One region of the Micromonospora humida genome, then DNA from elsewhere that is predicted to be linked to it. Evidence: riboswitches for the same ligand, from Rfam matches in the RefSeq annotation. Region 1 holds a riboswitch; the other holds the start of a gene.

Evidence for each region. Region 1 has a riboswitch for S-adenosylmethionine ahead of JQX11_RS08245 (ABC transporter substrate-binding protein). Riboswitches for the same ligand answer to the same signal wherever they lie in the genome.
Region 2: another riboswitch for S-adenosylmethionine. It lies ahead of thrC (threonine synthase); the one in region 1 lies ahead of JQX11_RS08245 (ABC transporter substrate-binding protein).

What each region holds. Positions count from the first base shown of each region.
Region 1 covers NZ_JAFEUC010000003.1:288,093-295,861, forward strand. Annotated here, with positions in the region: gene JQX11_RS08220 (GAF and ANTAR domain-containing protein) at 1-1, opposite strand, end outside; gene JQX11_RS08225 (RNA 2'-phosphotransferase) at 174-710, opposite strand; gene JQX11_RS08230 (SDR family oxidoreductase) at 784-1,632, opposite strand; gene JQX11_RS08235 (winged helix-turn-helix transcriptional regulator) at 1,753-2,145, shown strand; SAM riboswitch class IV at 2,213-2,325, shown strand; gene JQX11_RS08240 (hypothetical protein) at 2,328-2,480, opposite strand; gene JQX11_RS08245 (ABC transporter substrate-binding protein) at 2,602-3,498, shown strand; gene JQX11_RS08250 (amino acid ABC transporter permease) at 3,540-4,337, shown strand; gene JQX11_RS08255 (amino acid ABC transporter ATP-binding protein) at 4,334-5,083, shown strand; gene tatC (twin-arginine translocase subunit TatC) at 5,146-6,099, opposite strand; gene tatA (Sec-independent protein translocase subunit TatA) at 6,118-6,489, opposite strand; gene JQX11_RS08270 (hypothetical protein) at 6,704-6,952, opposite strand; gene JQX11_RS08275 (helix-turn-helix transcriptional regulator) at 6,958-7,769, opposite strand, start outside.
Region 2 covers NZ_JAFEUC010000004.1:55,901-63,669, reverse strand. Annotated here, with positions in the region: gene JQX11_RS09895 (cold-shock protein) at 260-463, opposite strand; gene JQX11_RS09890 (GNAT family N-acetyltransferase) at 687-1,217, shown strand; gene paaN (phenylacetic acid degradation protein PaaN) at 1,397-3,070, opposite strand; gene JQX11_RS09880 (GNAT family N-acetyltransferase) at 3,123-4,253, opposite strand; gene thrC (threonine synthase) at 4,616-5,902, opposite strand; SAM riboswitch class I at 5,911-6,046, opposite strand; gene JQX11_RS09870 (hypothetical protein) at 6,374-7,078, shown strand; gene JQX11_RS09865 (DoxX family protein) at 7,137-7,586, opposite strand.

The DNA.
Region 1 (7,769 bases):
TCACACGGCTCCTTTCCGGCGGGCGTCCCCCGGGCTGCCCGTGGTGGGGGGCGCGTCGGCCCCCGGCCCGACGGTAGGCCCGACGCACCGGGGTGCGCGACAATCCGCACCATACCCGCACCCGGGGCCGGCCGCCCCCGCACGCGCTGCCGGCGGGTGGCCACAGTGGCCGGTCAGGCCAGGTAGGCGGGCGGCACCGCGTCGGTGAGCCACACGCCGTTGGCGCTGCGGTAGAAGGTGTGCCCGTCGCGGGCCATGGCCGCCGCGTCGACGGTCAGCACCACCACCGCGCCACCCCGGCGGGCCCCGACCCGCCGGGCCGTCGGCACGTCCGGCGACAGGTGTACGTGGTGCCGTCCGCCCCGGTTCAGCCCGGTGGCGCGGATCGAGTCGAGGGCCGCGGCCCCGGTGCCGTGGTAGAGCCGGGCGGGTGGTGGTTGCGCGGTCAACCCCAGGTCGACCGGGTAGGAGTGGCCCTGGCTGGCCCGGATGCGTTCCACCCCGTCGGCGTCCCGGGTCACCGCGAACCGTTGCTTGTCGTTGCCGGCGACCACGGCGTCGAGGGTGGACCGGTCGATGCGCAGGGCGGCCAGCAGGTCGGTGACGGCCACCCACCCGCCCGGGTCGGGGGCGAGGCCGAACCGGGCGGGTCGGTGGCGCAGGGCCAGCGCGATCCGTTTGCTGGTCCGCACCAGCGTGTGATGCTCCATGTGGAGCATTGTCGGGCCGGTGGCGGGCCCGCTCCACCGGTTATCCGGTGCCGCGCCCGCCCCTGCGGTCGGCTCAGCCGGCGGCGCGCAGGGCCTCGGCGAGGGTGGTGGGCCGGCGGCCGAGCAGCTTCTCCAGGTCCGCCACGGGCACGTACAGCGCGCCGTGGGCGAGGCCCCGGTCGGCGTCGGCCAGGGTGGCCGCGTACGGCTCGGGCAGCCCGGCGGAGACGAGCAGCTCGGTGTACGCCGGCACCGGCAGGTCGGTGTAGCGGACGTCGCGTCCACTCTGGCGGGACACCTCGGCGGCCAGTTCGGTCATGGTGAACGCCTCGCCGCCCAGTTCGTAGACCCGACCGGTGTGCCCCTGCGTGGTGAGCACCTCGGCGGCGGCCTCGGCGTAGTCGGCCCGGGTGGCGGCGCTGACCCGGCCGTCGCCGGCCGACCCGGCGACCCCGTGGGCCAGGTAGTTGGCCAGTTGACCTGTGTAGTTCTCCAGGTACCAGCTGTTGCGCAGCAGCACGTACGGCAGGCCCGAGGCGCGCAGTTCCTCCTCGGTGGCCCGGTGTTCGGCGGCCAGCAGCAGGTCGGAGGTGTCGGCGTGGGCGATGCTGGTGTAGACGACCAGGCCGACGCCCGCCTGACGGGCGGCCTCGATCACGTTGTGGTGCTGCGGCACCCGCTGCCCGGCCTCGCTGCCGGAGACGAACATCAGCTTCTCGGCGTCGGCGAAGGCGGCGCGCAGTGAGTCGGGGTCGGTGTAGTCGGCCGTCCGCACCACGACGCCCCGCTCGGCGAGGTCGGCGAGCCGGTCCACGGAGCGGCCGAGGGCCACGATCTGCCCGGCGGGTACGCCCCGGCGCAGCAGGGATTCGACGATGAGGCGGCCCAGGTGGCCGGTGGCCCCGGTGACGACGACGGACATGGCGCTCTCCTTCGGGTGGCGTGCTCTTGTCGTACTGGCCAACACGCAGGTGGGAGCCGATACTTCCCGGCAGAGAGTAGGCACCTTGAAGTTTGTGACGCACTGATAGAGAGTAGAGTGATGCGACCCGACCCGTTCCAACGCGACTGCGGCAGCCGGCAGGTCATCGACCGGATCGGTGACCGGTGGAGCGTGCTGGTCGTGCTCACCCTCGCCGACGGCGAACGCCGCTACGGCGAACTGGCCGAGCACATCGACGGGATCAGCCAGAAGATGCTCACCCAGACCCTGCGCGGGCTGGAACGCGACGGTCTGGTCACCCGCACCGTGCACGCCAGCGTCCCGCCCCGGGTCGACTACGCCCTCACCGACCTCGGCCGCAGCCTGCTCGACCTGGTCTCCGGCCTGGAAGCCTGGGCCACCACCCACCTCGCCGACGTGCAGGCGGCCCGGGTCCGCTACGACGCCGAGGTCCTGCGCCGCCCGACCACCGCGCGAGCCGGCCGCCGGTAAGGGGCGGACGTGAGGGCCGTCATAACGGGTGGACGACCGGCCGGTCGCTGCTGCTAGATTTCGGGCAGGTCATGAGCGCCAGCGTCAAGCCCCGGCTCGCTGGCCGGCAACCCTCCGCCACGGTGGGGTGCTCCGGGTGAGGACCAGGCACCGGTGAACGACCCGGTGCAAGCGTGGCCTGGTCACCCCAGGTCGACACCGATCAGGGAGAACCCGTGTCGCACCAACCACCCGCCCCACCCGGCGACGGCGTCACCGCCGTGACCCGGCCCGGCGTCCGGTCCGTCGGCGTCCGGCTGGTCAGGCGGCGACACGTCGACCTCATGCGGGTGCACAGCGACTCCTGTCGCCGCCGCTAGTCGAACCCCTCTTCCCGCGACACCTCAGCGGGATGCCCGGTGGGCATCCCGTCGGCGGCGCGCGTCCGCCGCCGCCCGACCACCTCCGGAGACACCCGTGCGATTCCTTCCTGCCCTGCCCACACCCCGACTGTTCCGCGCCACCTGGACGCGGGTCGCCGCGCTCGGCGTCGCCGCCCTGCTCGCCGGCACCGCGCTGACCGCCTGCGGCGGCGACTCCGAGGCGGCCGACAACCCGTACGGCCTGCTCCAGCCGGGGGTGCTGCGCGCCGGCACGCTCACCGACGCCCCACCGAACGTCTACCTCAAGGACGGCACGTTCACCGGCTTCGACAACGACCTGCTCGTCGCCGTCGCCGGCAGGGTCGGGCTGAAGGTCGAATTCGTCGGCACCGACTTCTCGGCGCTGCTCTCCCAGGTCAACAACCGCAAGTTCGACGTCGGCAGCTCCTCGATCACCGTCACCGAGGCACGCAGGAAGACCGTCGACTTCGGCAACGGCTACGACTTCGGCTACTTCGGCCTCGACGTGCCGGCCGGTTCCCCGCTCACCGGCTTCGACCAGCTCGCCGGCAAGCGGGTGGTGGTCGTGCAGGGCACCGTACAGGACGACTACGCCACCTCACGCAAGCTCGACCCGGTGCGGGTGCCCGACTACAACGGGGCGATCAACCAGCTCAAGGCCGGCACCGCCGACGCCTGGATCGCCCCCGCCGAGATCGGCGAGAAGTCGGCCGCCGACAGCAACGGCAAGATCACGGTGGCGGCCACCGAACTGAGTCCGGCCCCCACCGCGTACGCCGTCGCCAAGGGCAACGACGCGCTGCGCGAGGCGCTGGACAAGGGCCTCGACGAGGTCATCGCCGACGGCACCTGGACCCGGCTCCAGCAGCAGTACTACCCGGGGCGGCCGATCCCGGCCGGCTTCACCCCCGGCAGCGGCGACGTCACCGCCCCGGGCGCGGCGACGCCGTCGGCGTCGGCCACCTCCTGACGGTACGACCAGACCAGCGAGCGGGGCGGTAGGAGAACACGATGGATCCGTTGAGCACCCTGTGGGAGACCTTCTTCGACGGGGACTCCATGCGCGAGGCGCTGCCCGAGATGCTGACCGTCGGGCTGCCCAACACGCTGATCCTGGCGGTCTCCGCCGCCCTGCTCGGCTCGGTGCTGGGCATGGCGCTGGCCGTGGCGGGCATCTCCCGTACCCGGTGGTTGCGGTGGCCGGCCCGGGTCTACACCGACGTGTTCCGGGGCCTGCCGGCCGCCGCCACCATCCTGCTGATCGGCGTCGGCCTGGCCCCGCTCGGCATGCAGGTGTGGGGCCCCAACCCGTACCCGCTGGGCATCCTGGCGCTGTCGCTGATCGCCGCCGCGTACATCGGGGAGATCTTCCGCTCCGGTATCCAGAGCGTGGAGGCCGCGCAGCTGGAGGGGGCCCGCGCGCTGGGCTTCTCCTGGGGTGAGGCGATGCGCCTGGTGATCGTCCCGCAGGGGGTACGCCGGGTGCTGCCGGCCTGGGTGAACCAGCTGATCGCGCTGATCAAGGACTCCAGCCTGGTCTACTTCCTGGGCCTGCTGGCCAGCCAGCGGGAACTGTTCCGGATCGGGCAGGACTACGCGGCCAACACCGGCAACCAGTCGGCGCTGCTGCTGGCCGGCCTGTGCTACCTGCTGCTGACCGTGCCGCTGACCCACGCGGTCAACGCCATCGACCGCCGGCTGCGCCGGGGCCGGACGGTCACCGTCGATCCCGACGACGACGGCGGGCTGGCCCTGGCCGGCGAGACCGCCCTACCGCAACCGCGCCCCACCCGGGAGGACCCCCGATGAGCACCGGCACCGCGACAACCACCTCGGTCAGCCTCGCCGTCCGCGACGTGCACCTGGCCTTCGGGGCGAACCGGGTGCTACGAGGCGTCGACCTGGACGTCGCCCGGGGCGCCACGGCCTGCGTCATCGGCCCGTCCGGCTCCGGCAAGTCCACCCTGCTGCGCACCGTCAACCGGCTGATCGAACCGGACTCCGGTGACGTCCTGCTCGACGGGCGCAGTGTGCTGCGCGACGACCCGGACGCCCTGCGGCAGCGGGTCGGGATGGTCTTCCAGCAGTTCAACCTGTTCCCGCACATGACCGTGCTGCGCAACATCACCCTGGCCTTGCGCCGGCTCAAGAAGCTGCCCGAGGAGGAGGCGGTGGCGCTGGCCCGTTCCCAGTTGGCGCTGGTCGGCCTCGCCGCCAAGGCCGACTCCCGGCCCGCCCACCTCTCCGGCGGGCAGCAGCAGCGGGTCGCGATCGCCCGCGCGCTGGCCCTGCAACCCCAGGTGATGCTCTTCGACGAGGCCACCTCGGCGCTGGACCCGGAGCTGGTCAAGGGGGTGCTCGGGGTGATGGCCGACCTTGCCGCCGGGGGCATGACGATGGTGGTGGTCACCCACGAGATGGGCTTCGCCCGCTCGGTCGCCGACACCGTCGCGTTCATGGACCACGGCGTCGTGTTGGAGGCCGGCGCACCGGAGGCGGTCTTCGAGTCACCGCAGCATCCCCGGCTGCGCCGCTTCCTGTCCCAGGTGCTCTGAGACGCGCGACGCCGCTCCCGGCAGGGCGGGAGCGGCGTCGGGTGGTGCGGATGGCCCGGCGGTCAGGTCATGTCGTCGTAGCGGCGGTCGATCGGTTTGGGCGGGGCGACCGGCTCGGAGGCGTGCACCGGCTCGGACAACTCCAGCTCCGGCGTGGCCACCACCGGGTCGTCGTCCAACTCCAGCGGCGACACCTCGTCGTCGCTCAACCCCGCGTAGGAGCCGTCACGCCGCTTCCTGCGCCGGTCGTTGACGAAGGCCACCCCGACCGCGACGAAGTACAGCAGCGACAGCGAGAGGGCCAGCAGCGTCATGCCGAACGGACCCGGGTCCGGAGTGGCGATCGCGGCGAACGCGAAGCAGATGAAGATGACCGCGCGCCACCAGCTCAGCAGGCGCTTCGCGCTCGCCACGCCGGTGAAGTTGAGCATCAACAGGATCAGCGGGAACTCGAATGCCACCCCGAACAGCAGGATCATGTTCGTGACGAACGAGATGTAGCGGGTCACCTCGAGCTGGGTCGACAGCCCGGTGACACCGGACTCCATCAGGAACGCGAGACCCTTGTCCACCACCAGGTAGGCCAGGACCGCCCCGGCGGCGAACAGCGGTGCCGCGATCGACACGAAGACGTACGCCCACTTGCGTTCGTGCCGGTGCAGGCCGGGCGCGATGAACGCCCACAGCTGGTAGAGCCAGACCGGCGCCCCGACGATCAGGCCGATCCACAGCGCCAGCTTCAGCTTGAGGATGAAGCCGTCCGCCGGTGACAACTGGAGGAACTGCTGACACTCACCCGACGCGTCGAGGGCACCGGGCAGCCGGCAGTACGGCTCCTTGAGCAGATCGAACGCGGGCTGCGCGAGCCAGAAGCCCACGATCAGGCCCACCACGATCGCCAGCGAGGCACGGAACAGCCGGTTCCGCAGCTCGCGGACATGCTCCATCAGGGTCATCGAACCGTCGGAGGCCCGTTCGAAGGTGCTGGGGCCACGTTTACGGAGCGCGAAGGCCACGGTGATCGGGCCCTTCGTTCAGTTGTCGCGGACGCGCTGCACCGGGTCGACCGGCGGGGCGAGCGGCTGCTGCGGAGCCTGCGGCGGGGCGTACTGCTGCTGGGGCTGCGGCGCGTACTGCTGCTGGGGCTGCGCGTACGGCTGCTGGGGCTGCGCGTACGGCTGCTGCTGCACGGGCTGCTGCTGGGGCGGCAGCGGCTGGTAGCCGGCCTGCGCGTCGGCCTTCTCGGCCAGGTCGCGGTCGTCGTCGGCCAGGCTCTTGGTCTCCGCCTTGATGATCCGCAGCGAACGGCCGAGCGAGCGGGCCGCGTCGGGGAGCCGCTTCGCGCCGAACAGCAGGATCAGCACGACCACGAGTACGGCGATGTGCCACGGCTTGAGGGCACCCATGGGAAGCTCCAGTCGCTCTGTGTCGAAGGGTGTGTCGAAGCCCATCGTACGTGCGTGACGGGCTGCTGCCACCCGCCGGGCCACCGCTGATGCGGCCCGGCCGGTGAAGTCTTGACCACCTGCGAGTGTCCCGTCAACCACCTGGACGGGTGCAGAGCTGCGTGAAACGGACTCCGGACGGGCCCCGGGCGGGCGGCCCACCGACCGCTGTCGATCAACTCCCGCGCTTGGCCTTGATCAGTTCGAGCCGCTGCTGGGTCGTCTCGGTCTGCCGTTGCAGCACCTCGGCCCGTTCCTGCAACGCCTCGGCGCTGTGCCGCAGCGTCTCGGCCTCGGCCTGGCGACGCTGCAACGCCATCGCCGCCCGGCGCAGCCGGGGCAGTCGCACCAGCACCGGACGGACCGCCAGGGCCAACACGACCAGCGCGAACAGCAGCACCGCCAGAACGATCCACTTCACCACGCCGGTCAGCCTACCGGCACGTCACCGCGCCCGCCGGGCAGGCCGAGGCCGCCGGGCGTCGCGTACGCCTCCAACGCGGCGGTGGCCTGGGCGCGTACCTGGGTGGCCAGCTCGACCGGGGCGAGGACGGTGACGTCCGGGCCGAGCCCGAGCACGAAGCGGCGGGCCCAGTCGAGGTCGGTCACCCGCAGCGACACCCTCCAGTGGTCGCCGTCGACCTCGACCCGCTCGCACGGGTAGTACTCAGTGATCCACCGCTCGCCCCGGCCGATCCGCAGGGTGATCAGCGGCAGGTCCGGTGACGGCTGGAACACCCCCTGCCGCAGGTCGTGCGGGCGGGCCTGCGGCGGCACCACGGCCGGCTCGTCCAGCTCGACCACCGCGTCGATCCGGTCGGCCCGGAACAACCGGACCGCCTCGGCGCGGCGGCACCACGCCTCGACGTACGCCCGGCCGTCGACCATCAGCATCCGCAGCGGGTCGATGACGCGGTCGGTGCTCTCGTCCCGGGCGGCGGTGTAGTAGGTGATCCGCAGCGCCCGCCGCCGCTCGACCGCGGCCCGCAGTTCCTGCACCCGCTGACTCTCGCCGGGCAACCGGACGGCCACCGGCGCGCCGACCAGGTCACCGGCCGCGTTCTCGATCTTGGCCAGGGCCCGTTCGACGGCCTCCCGGTTGGCCACCCCGGGGGTCTCGGCGAGCATCCGCAGCGCCACCACCAGGGCCAGCGCCTCGTCCGGGGTGAGCCGCAGCGGCCGGTCGATGCCGGCGTCGTAGGTGATGGTCACCCGGTCGCCGTCGAAGGCCATGTCGATCA
Region 2 (7,769 bases), on a different contig from region 1:
GCCCCAGGGGGGTTGCCCCCACGGACCACCCGGAGACCCGGCAGCGGGGTCGGGCGGACCCGAAGGCGACTGGTCGGACATGAACCCTCCTCAGCGGGGACGCCTGGACGGTTCACGATCTTTCCCGGCACCGGTCGCTACCGCCAGCCGTCACCCGGTGCACCCGACGGGTGGGAACCCGCCCGGCCGCCGGGGCAACAGCCCGGGGTGGGAACCCGATGCGCCCCGTCACCGGGGACGGGGCGGGACCGGCGGGAGGTCAGGCGATGACGCGGACCTGTTCGGCCTGCGGGCCCTTCTGGCCCTGGGCGATCTCGAACTCCACCCGCTGACCGTCGTCGAGCGCCTTGTAGCCGTCCATTTCGATGGCGGAGAAGTGGACGAAGACGTCCTGCCCGCCGTCGACGGCGATGAAGCCGTAGCCCTTTTCGGAGTTGAACCACTTGACGGTGCCCTGTGCCACGGTGCACTTCCTCACTCTGCGCGGCGTTCTCCAACTCCGGATTGCCGGCGGGCCGACAGCGGAGAGCCACCGTTGCGGCGGTCGGTGAGGGCCGCTGAATCGGTGACCGAAATCGCACGCTACACGAGGAGTGACGACAGCGCACGACCACAAATGGGGTCAAATCAGACGGGTATCGACCCGGTTACCCATCGGTGAACGTCGCTGCGGTATGCATGCCTCCATGACCTCTGCCCCGGCCCCACCGGTGACCCGCACGGCCCCCGTGCACCGGGTGCGTCCGCAGGACGCGGCCCGGATGCGGGCGCTGCGGCTGGAGATGCTCGCGGACGCGCCACTGGCCTTCCTGGAGACCGTCGCCGAGGCCGCCGCCCGGCCGCACGCCGACTACGCGGCCCGGATCGCGTACGTGTCCCAGGGGTGTCACACCGCCCAGTTCGTGGCCGACCCCGGCGGCCGGCTGGTCGGGCACGCGGGCGGCACCCTCTCCCCCGACGAGCCGGGCCTGACCGTCGTCTACGCGGTCTACGTGACCCCCTCCTGGCGGGGCAGCGGACTGCTCGGTGCGCTGATCGACGAGGTCGCCGACTGGTCGCGCGCCTGCGGCCGACCGCAGCTCATGCTGGAGGTGGTGGTCGGCAACGACCGCGCCTGCCGGGCCTACCACCGTCTGGGCTTCACCGACACCGGGGTACGCGTCCCGCACCCCAAGATCCCGGCCCTCAACGAACTCCAGATGCGCCGCCCCGCCTGACCCTCACCCCGCCCCTGACCGCCCGACCCCCGACCGTCCCCCGCGCCACCCCGACCCCGCCCACCCGGCCCCGGTGATCAAGAGGTTCAGGTCAACCGGAGGCCCCGATCTGACGCAAACTTCTTGATCACCGGGGCGGAAGCGGGGGCGGGGCGGAGCGGGGGAGGCCGGGGGGCGGGTCAGGCGGGGCGGCGGGACTGGACGATGCGGAAACGGTTGGCCACGTACGCGCCGTCGGTGAGGGCGGCGTTGGCGGCCGGGTTCGCGCCGCTGCCGTGGAAGTCCGAGAAGGCGGCGGACTGGTTGACGAAGACCCCGCCGGTGAGGTTGGCCGACAGGTGCACCCCGACGTCGATCGCGGCGGCCTCGACGGCGTCCAGCACCGCCTCGTCGGTGGAGTAGACGGCGGCGGTCAGCGCGCCGGACTCCCCCACGGTGGACCGCATGATCTCGATGCTGTGCGCGGTCGAGTCGGTGGCGATGACGAACGAGATCGGCCCGAACCACTCCCGGCCGTAGACCTCGGTGTCGGTGGCGGCGAGCTTGACGACGGTGGGCGTCCGGACCACCGCGTCGGGCAGCGCCGGGTGGGCGACGGTACGCGACTCCAGCACGGTCTCGCCGACCTTGGTGACCTCGTCGAGCCGTTCCAGCACCCCGTCGTTGACGATCGCGCCGGTCAGCTCGACGCCCCGGGCCGGGTCGGCGGTGAGCTTGCCGATGGTGGCGGCGATGCCGGCGGCCACCTCGTCGAAGCTCTTGTGCCCCTGGTCGGTGGCGATGCCCCCGGCCGGGATCAGAATGTTCTGCGAGGTCGTGCACATCTGCCCGCTGTAGAGGGTCAGCGTGAAGCCGAGGTTGCGGCACATCCCGGCGAAGTCGTCGGTGGAGTCGATCACGACGGTGTTCAGGCCGGCCTTCTCGGTGTAGACCGTCGCCTGCCGGGCGTTGGCCTCCAGCCAGTCGCCGTACCCGGTGGAACCGGTGAAGTCGACGATCTTCACTGCCGGGTGCAGGGCCAGCGTCGAGGCCAGCTTCTCGCCGGGGGCCTCGGGGGCGAGCAGCACCAGGTCGGGGTCGAAGCCGGCCTCGGCGAGCACCTCCCGGGCGTACCTCACGGTGATCGCCAGGGGCAGCACCGCGCGGGGGTGCGGCTTGACCACCACCGGGTTGCCGGTGACCAGCGAGGCGAACAGCCCGGGGTACGAGTTCCAGGTCGGGAAGGTGTTGCAGCCGATCACCAGGGCCACCCCGCGCGGCACCACGTGGAACGTCTTGGTCATCCGCAGCGGGTCGCCCTTGCCGGCGGCCTTCTCCCAGCCGGCCGTCCCCGGGTGCCGGGTCATCTCGGCGTACGCGTAGGCGATCGCCTCCAGGGCCCGGTCCAGCGCGTGCGCGCCGCCGGCCTGGAACGCCATCACGAACGCCTGCCCGCTGGTGAACTGCACCGCGTTGGCCAGCTCGAAGATGTGCTTGTGCAGCCGGTCGAGGATCTCCAGGCAGACCCCCACCCGGGTCTGCGGGCCGGCGTCGCGCCAGGCCGGCAGGGCGGCGGAGGCGGCGGCGACCACCTCGTCCGCGCCCGGGTGCGGGTAGCGCACGTCCAGGGCCACCCCGAACGGGCTCGTCTCGGTGGCGACCCGGTCGGCCGTGCCGGGCTGGTCGAGCGGGAAGTCACCACCGAGGTACGCCTCGAAGGCGGCCTTCCCGTCGGCGGCGGCCGTCTCGCCGTACACCCGGGGGCTGGGTGATTCGGGATACGCGGACCAGTACCCCCGCTCGGTGATCGCGGTCAGCGCCCGGTGGAGGGTGTCGGCGTGCCTGTCGTACAGCGGGTGCGGGGTCTCCGTCATGCCCGCCATCATGCAACAGATGACGACCAGATCAGTAGGGGCGTGTCACAGATCAGATGGTCGACTGCCACTCCGTGGACCCGGCCACCGGCCGGAACCCGAGCTGCTCGTTGATCGCGATCATGTGGCTGTTCGCCGCCGCGTTGTAGGTGTCGACCACGCTTAGCTCCGGCTCGTACGCCAGGGTGTGTTCGAGGTTCTCGGCCTTGCAGAGCAGGCCGAGCCGGTGCCCCCGGTGGGCCGGGTCGACGATGGTGATCTGCTGCCAGGCGTGCCGGGTGGTGTTCGCGGCCAGGCTGAGCACGCTCCACGCGACCAGCCGGCCGGACTCCCCGTGCACCGCGGCGACGCTGTACCGGCGGACGCCCCGCGCGTCCAGCGCCCGCTCCATGCCCTGGATGCGCTCGGCGTCCATCCGCTCGGGTTCCCACTCCAGGTCACCCAGGGGTGCGTCGGCCAGCAACCGGCCCTCCAGGTAGGCGAGGTCGGCGAGATGCTCCGACTGCGGGTGTCCGTGCCAGCGGACCGTGCGGTAGCCGGCGGCGGCCGACCGCGCCCCGGCCCGCAGCGCCGCCAGCCGGTCCCGGTCGAGCGCGGTGACGTCGAGCCGGCGACGGACGTCGACCAGCGCCGGCCGGGCACCGAGCGCCGCCGCGAAGGCGGCCCCGGGAAACTCCCCCACCGGGGTGACCCCGACCGCGCCGACCGACGACTCCCCGCCCGGCCCGCCCGACGCCGACGCACCCGGCTCATCGGGTGTCGTCCCACCCGGACCGCCCGGCGTCGCCCCGACCGGCCCGTCCGGCAGCGGGGTCACGGTGGAGCCGACCACCCGTTTGCAGCCGGCCTCCCGGAGCAGCCGCCGGGCGTGGGCGAACAACGCCCGCCCCACCCCGCGCCGCCGGTACGCCGGGTCCACCGCCAGCTCGATGCTGGCGTTCTCGGTGTTGTCCAGCAGGTGCAGGTTGACCCGGACCCAGCCGACGGGCACCCCGTCGAGCCGGGCCACCGACCACCGGGTGTCGATGCCGGGCATCGGGTGCCACAGCGGTGCCTCGAAGCGTCGCCGGCAGAGCGGCGGGAGGTCGGGGGATTCCGTCGCCTCGACCGTCGCCGCGATCCGGTAGAGGGCGTCGAGGGTGGGCTGATCGGTCCGGTCGATCGTCGCGATGTCCAGGGCCACGCCGCGAGTCTTCCCGTGGACGACACCGGGGGCCAGCGGATTTCCGCTGGCCCCCGGTTCACGTTGGTCGGGAGGGACGTTCGCACAACGCCTCCGGCGTTGGGTCGCAAGAACTTGAAAAGTCTCCGGCGAAAGCCCTCCCGCACGGAGCATCTTCCGCCGCCCGGTTCCTGCCGTCAAGTCCTTCCCGGCGGGTTTTCACCACGCACCGCGAAAACCCGGTCACCCAGAGATCCACTCGGGCCGTCCTGCGCCCATGATCGACACAGTGGGGCCGAAGAGGCGGTATCCCGGCCGGCTGACACCGCAACCCGCGCCCCGATGGGTCGACCACCGACGCAGGGGCGGGCGGTGCGCCGGGTTCAGGAGAGGAGGCCGGCGTCGCGGGCGGCCCGCAGGGACGGCTTGATCCGGTGGGTGGGGCCGACCTGACCGGCGACCGCGTCGATGGTCTTCAGGCCCTCGCCGGTGTTGAAGACGACCGTCTCGGCGGTCGGGTCGAGCCGGCCGGACTCGACGAGCTTGCGCAGCACCGCCACGGTCACCCCACCGGCCGTCTCGGCGAAGACGCCTGTGGTGCGGGCCAGCAGCCGGATGCCGGCGCGGATCTCGTCGTCGTCGACGTACTCCATCCAGCCGCCGGTACGCCGCACCGCCTCCAGGGCGTACAGGCCGGCGGCGGGGTCGCCGATGTTGAGGGACTTGGCGATGCCGGTCGGCCGGACCGGGGTGATGGTGTCGGTGTCAGCGTGCAGGGCGGCGGCGATCGGGTTGCAGCCGGCCGACTGGGCGCCGAACACCCGCCAGCCTCCGGCCGGGGCCTCGACCAGGCCGATCTCGACCAGCTCGGTGAACGCCTTGTCGATCTTGGTGAGCAGTTCACCGGAGGCCATCGGGATGACCACCTGGGCCGGGATGCGCCAGCCGAGCTGCTCGGCCACCTCGTACCCGAGGGTCTTGGAGCCCTCGGCGTAGTAGGGCCGGACGTTGACGTTGACGAAGGCGGTGTCCTCGAACTCGTCGGTCTCCACCAGTTCGCCGCAGAGCCGGTTCACGTCGTCGTACGAGCCGTCGATGGCGACCAGGTCGCCACCGTAGACGGCGGTGGTGATCACCTTGCCCTGCTCCAGGTCGCCCGGGATGAAGACCACCGAGGGTGCGCCGGCACGGGCCGCGTGGGCGGCCACCGAGTTGGCCAGATTGCCGGTCGAGGCGCAGGCGAACCGCTCGAAGCCGAGCGCCTTCGCGGCGGTGAGCGCCACCGAGACCACCCGGTCCTTGAACGAGTGGGTCGGGTTGGCGCTGTCGTCCTTGACCCACAGCGGCGCGCTGATGCCCAGCTCGGCGGCGAGATGGGGTGCCGCCACCAGCGGGGTCAGCCCCGGGTCGAGGGTGACCCGGGTGGCCGGGTCCTGACCGGCGGGCAGGAGGGCGGCGTACCGCCAGATGTTCTGCGGGCCGGCCTCGATCTGCTCGCGGGTGACGCGCGCCAGCGCGGCGGCGTCGTAGTCGACCTCCAGCGGGCCGAAACACTCGTAACAGGCGTGCTGCGCGGCGAGCGGATAGCGGGCGGAGCAGGCGCGGCAGACCAGGGCACGGGCGGGGCTGGCGGCGGTGTCGATACCGGGGGCGGCGAGCGTCGACGTCATGTCGATTCCTCTCATCTTTCCCCGCATCGCACCCTGCGGCGGGGACGGAATTGGCACCTGCCCCGCCGGACGCTCAGCGATGAGCGCGCGGGGTGGTTGCCGGGGCGTCGTCGGGCCGTATCCCTCAGCCCCTCTGGATGAGGTATGCAGTTGTGAGACCGAGTCTAGGCAGCTTCGCGGCCATCGCCCAGCCTGCTTCCCACGGTGTGAACCATGGCGTTGGCCACCCTGCCACCGGGCATCGACCGGGCACCCCGGTCGACGCCGTTGTTTCGGGCAAGTTTCCAGCTCAACACGTCCGTAGGCACCGGGCGGAGAAACCCGTACGCCGGCCCTCCGGTCGGCCCCTGACCGCGCTCCGACAGGCCGACCCGGGCGGCCCATGGGGCCGATGACCGGCATTGCCATCGATCAGTACGGTGCGGGTGATCTGATGTCGAGAGAGGACCCCCGGCAATGCGACGGATACCGTTGAGCCTCACCAGTCTCGCCCTGGTCTGCCTGCTCACCGCGTGCGGGGGTGAGCAGGGCACGAAGGACGGGGCGGCGCCGACGGTCGGCCCGTCCGCCGAGCCCTCCACGGCCTCGGTGCTGAACGCGGCCACGGCCGAGCCGACGCCCACCGACGTCGAGCCGACCCCGCAGAAGAAGAGCGCCCCCGCCACCGCCCCGGCGGTCACCACCACTCCCCCGGCACCGGTGGTCAAGGCTCCGTTGACCTGCGCCCATCTGGCGGGCGCCAAGCTCGGCAGCAGCAAGACGCCCTACAACGGCTATCCGGACTACCTGCCGTTGAGCGAGGGGCAGTGGTCGGGCGAGGACGGCGCGACCGTGACGCTCCAGAAGCCCTGCGGTATCGGCGACCTCGACGGCGACGGCGCGGACGACGCGGTCGGCGTGGTCTCGATCAACTCTGGGGGCAGCGGCACCTTCTACACCGTCGCGGTGTGGCGCAACAACGGCGGCATGCCGGTGTTCCGGGCGCTGACCGATCTCGGCGACCGGACCCCGGTCGTGTCGGTGAGCGTGGCCGGACAGCGGGCCACCGTGGTCTGGTTGACCCGCAGCCCCAGCCGGGGCATGGCCGAGCTGGACATCAAGCGCACCTCGGTCTACAAGCTCTCCGGCAGCACGCTCACCGAGGTGAGCCACACCGACGCTCCCTACAACCCCTGACCGGCCGTGTCGCCGGGGCCGCCTCGTCGAGGCGGTCCCGGCGACACGGGTCAGCGCGTCAGACCGACACCGAGGCGGGCTCGGAGACCGGGGCCGCCGGGGCGTCGGAGCGCCGGCGGCCGAGCAGCGTGTCGAGCGCCCAGGAGCCCGGGCCGAGGACCGCGATCAGCAGGAACGACCAGCAGAACAGCGCGGACAGCTCGCCGCCGTTGCGCAGTGGCAGCAGGCCCTCCGGCTGGTGTACCACGAAGTAGGCGTACGCCATCGAGCCGGACGCGAGCAGCGCCGCGGGCCGGGTGAAGAGACCGGCCAGCACCAGCGCGCCGCAGACCAGCTGGATCAGCGCGGCCCACCAGCCCGGCCAGGCGCCGAGCGGGACAGCCTTGCCGGTAACCGGGTTGCCGCCGAACAACCCGAAGACCGACGACAGGCCGTGCAGCATGAACAGTAGGCCGATGACCATGCGGTACAGGGACAGGGTCGGCCCGCCGAGCCGAGAGACGTTCATGGGAACCTCCATGGAAGGGATTACTTCCCCCCATGATGAGGCATCGAAGCAGTTAAATCGATAAATTCTTTGTTTCTGGGAAGATCCCGTTGCGAGACAATACCCCACCCCTCCGCACCGCGGGTCGCCCCCACCGGCCGACGCCGGGCCGATCGGCACCGGACCCGCCCGCCGCGCCCGCGC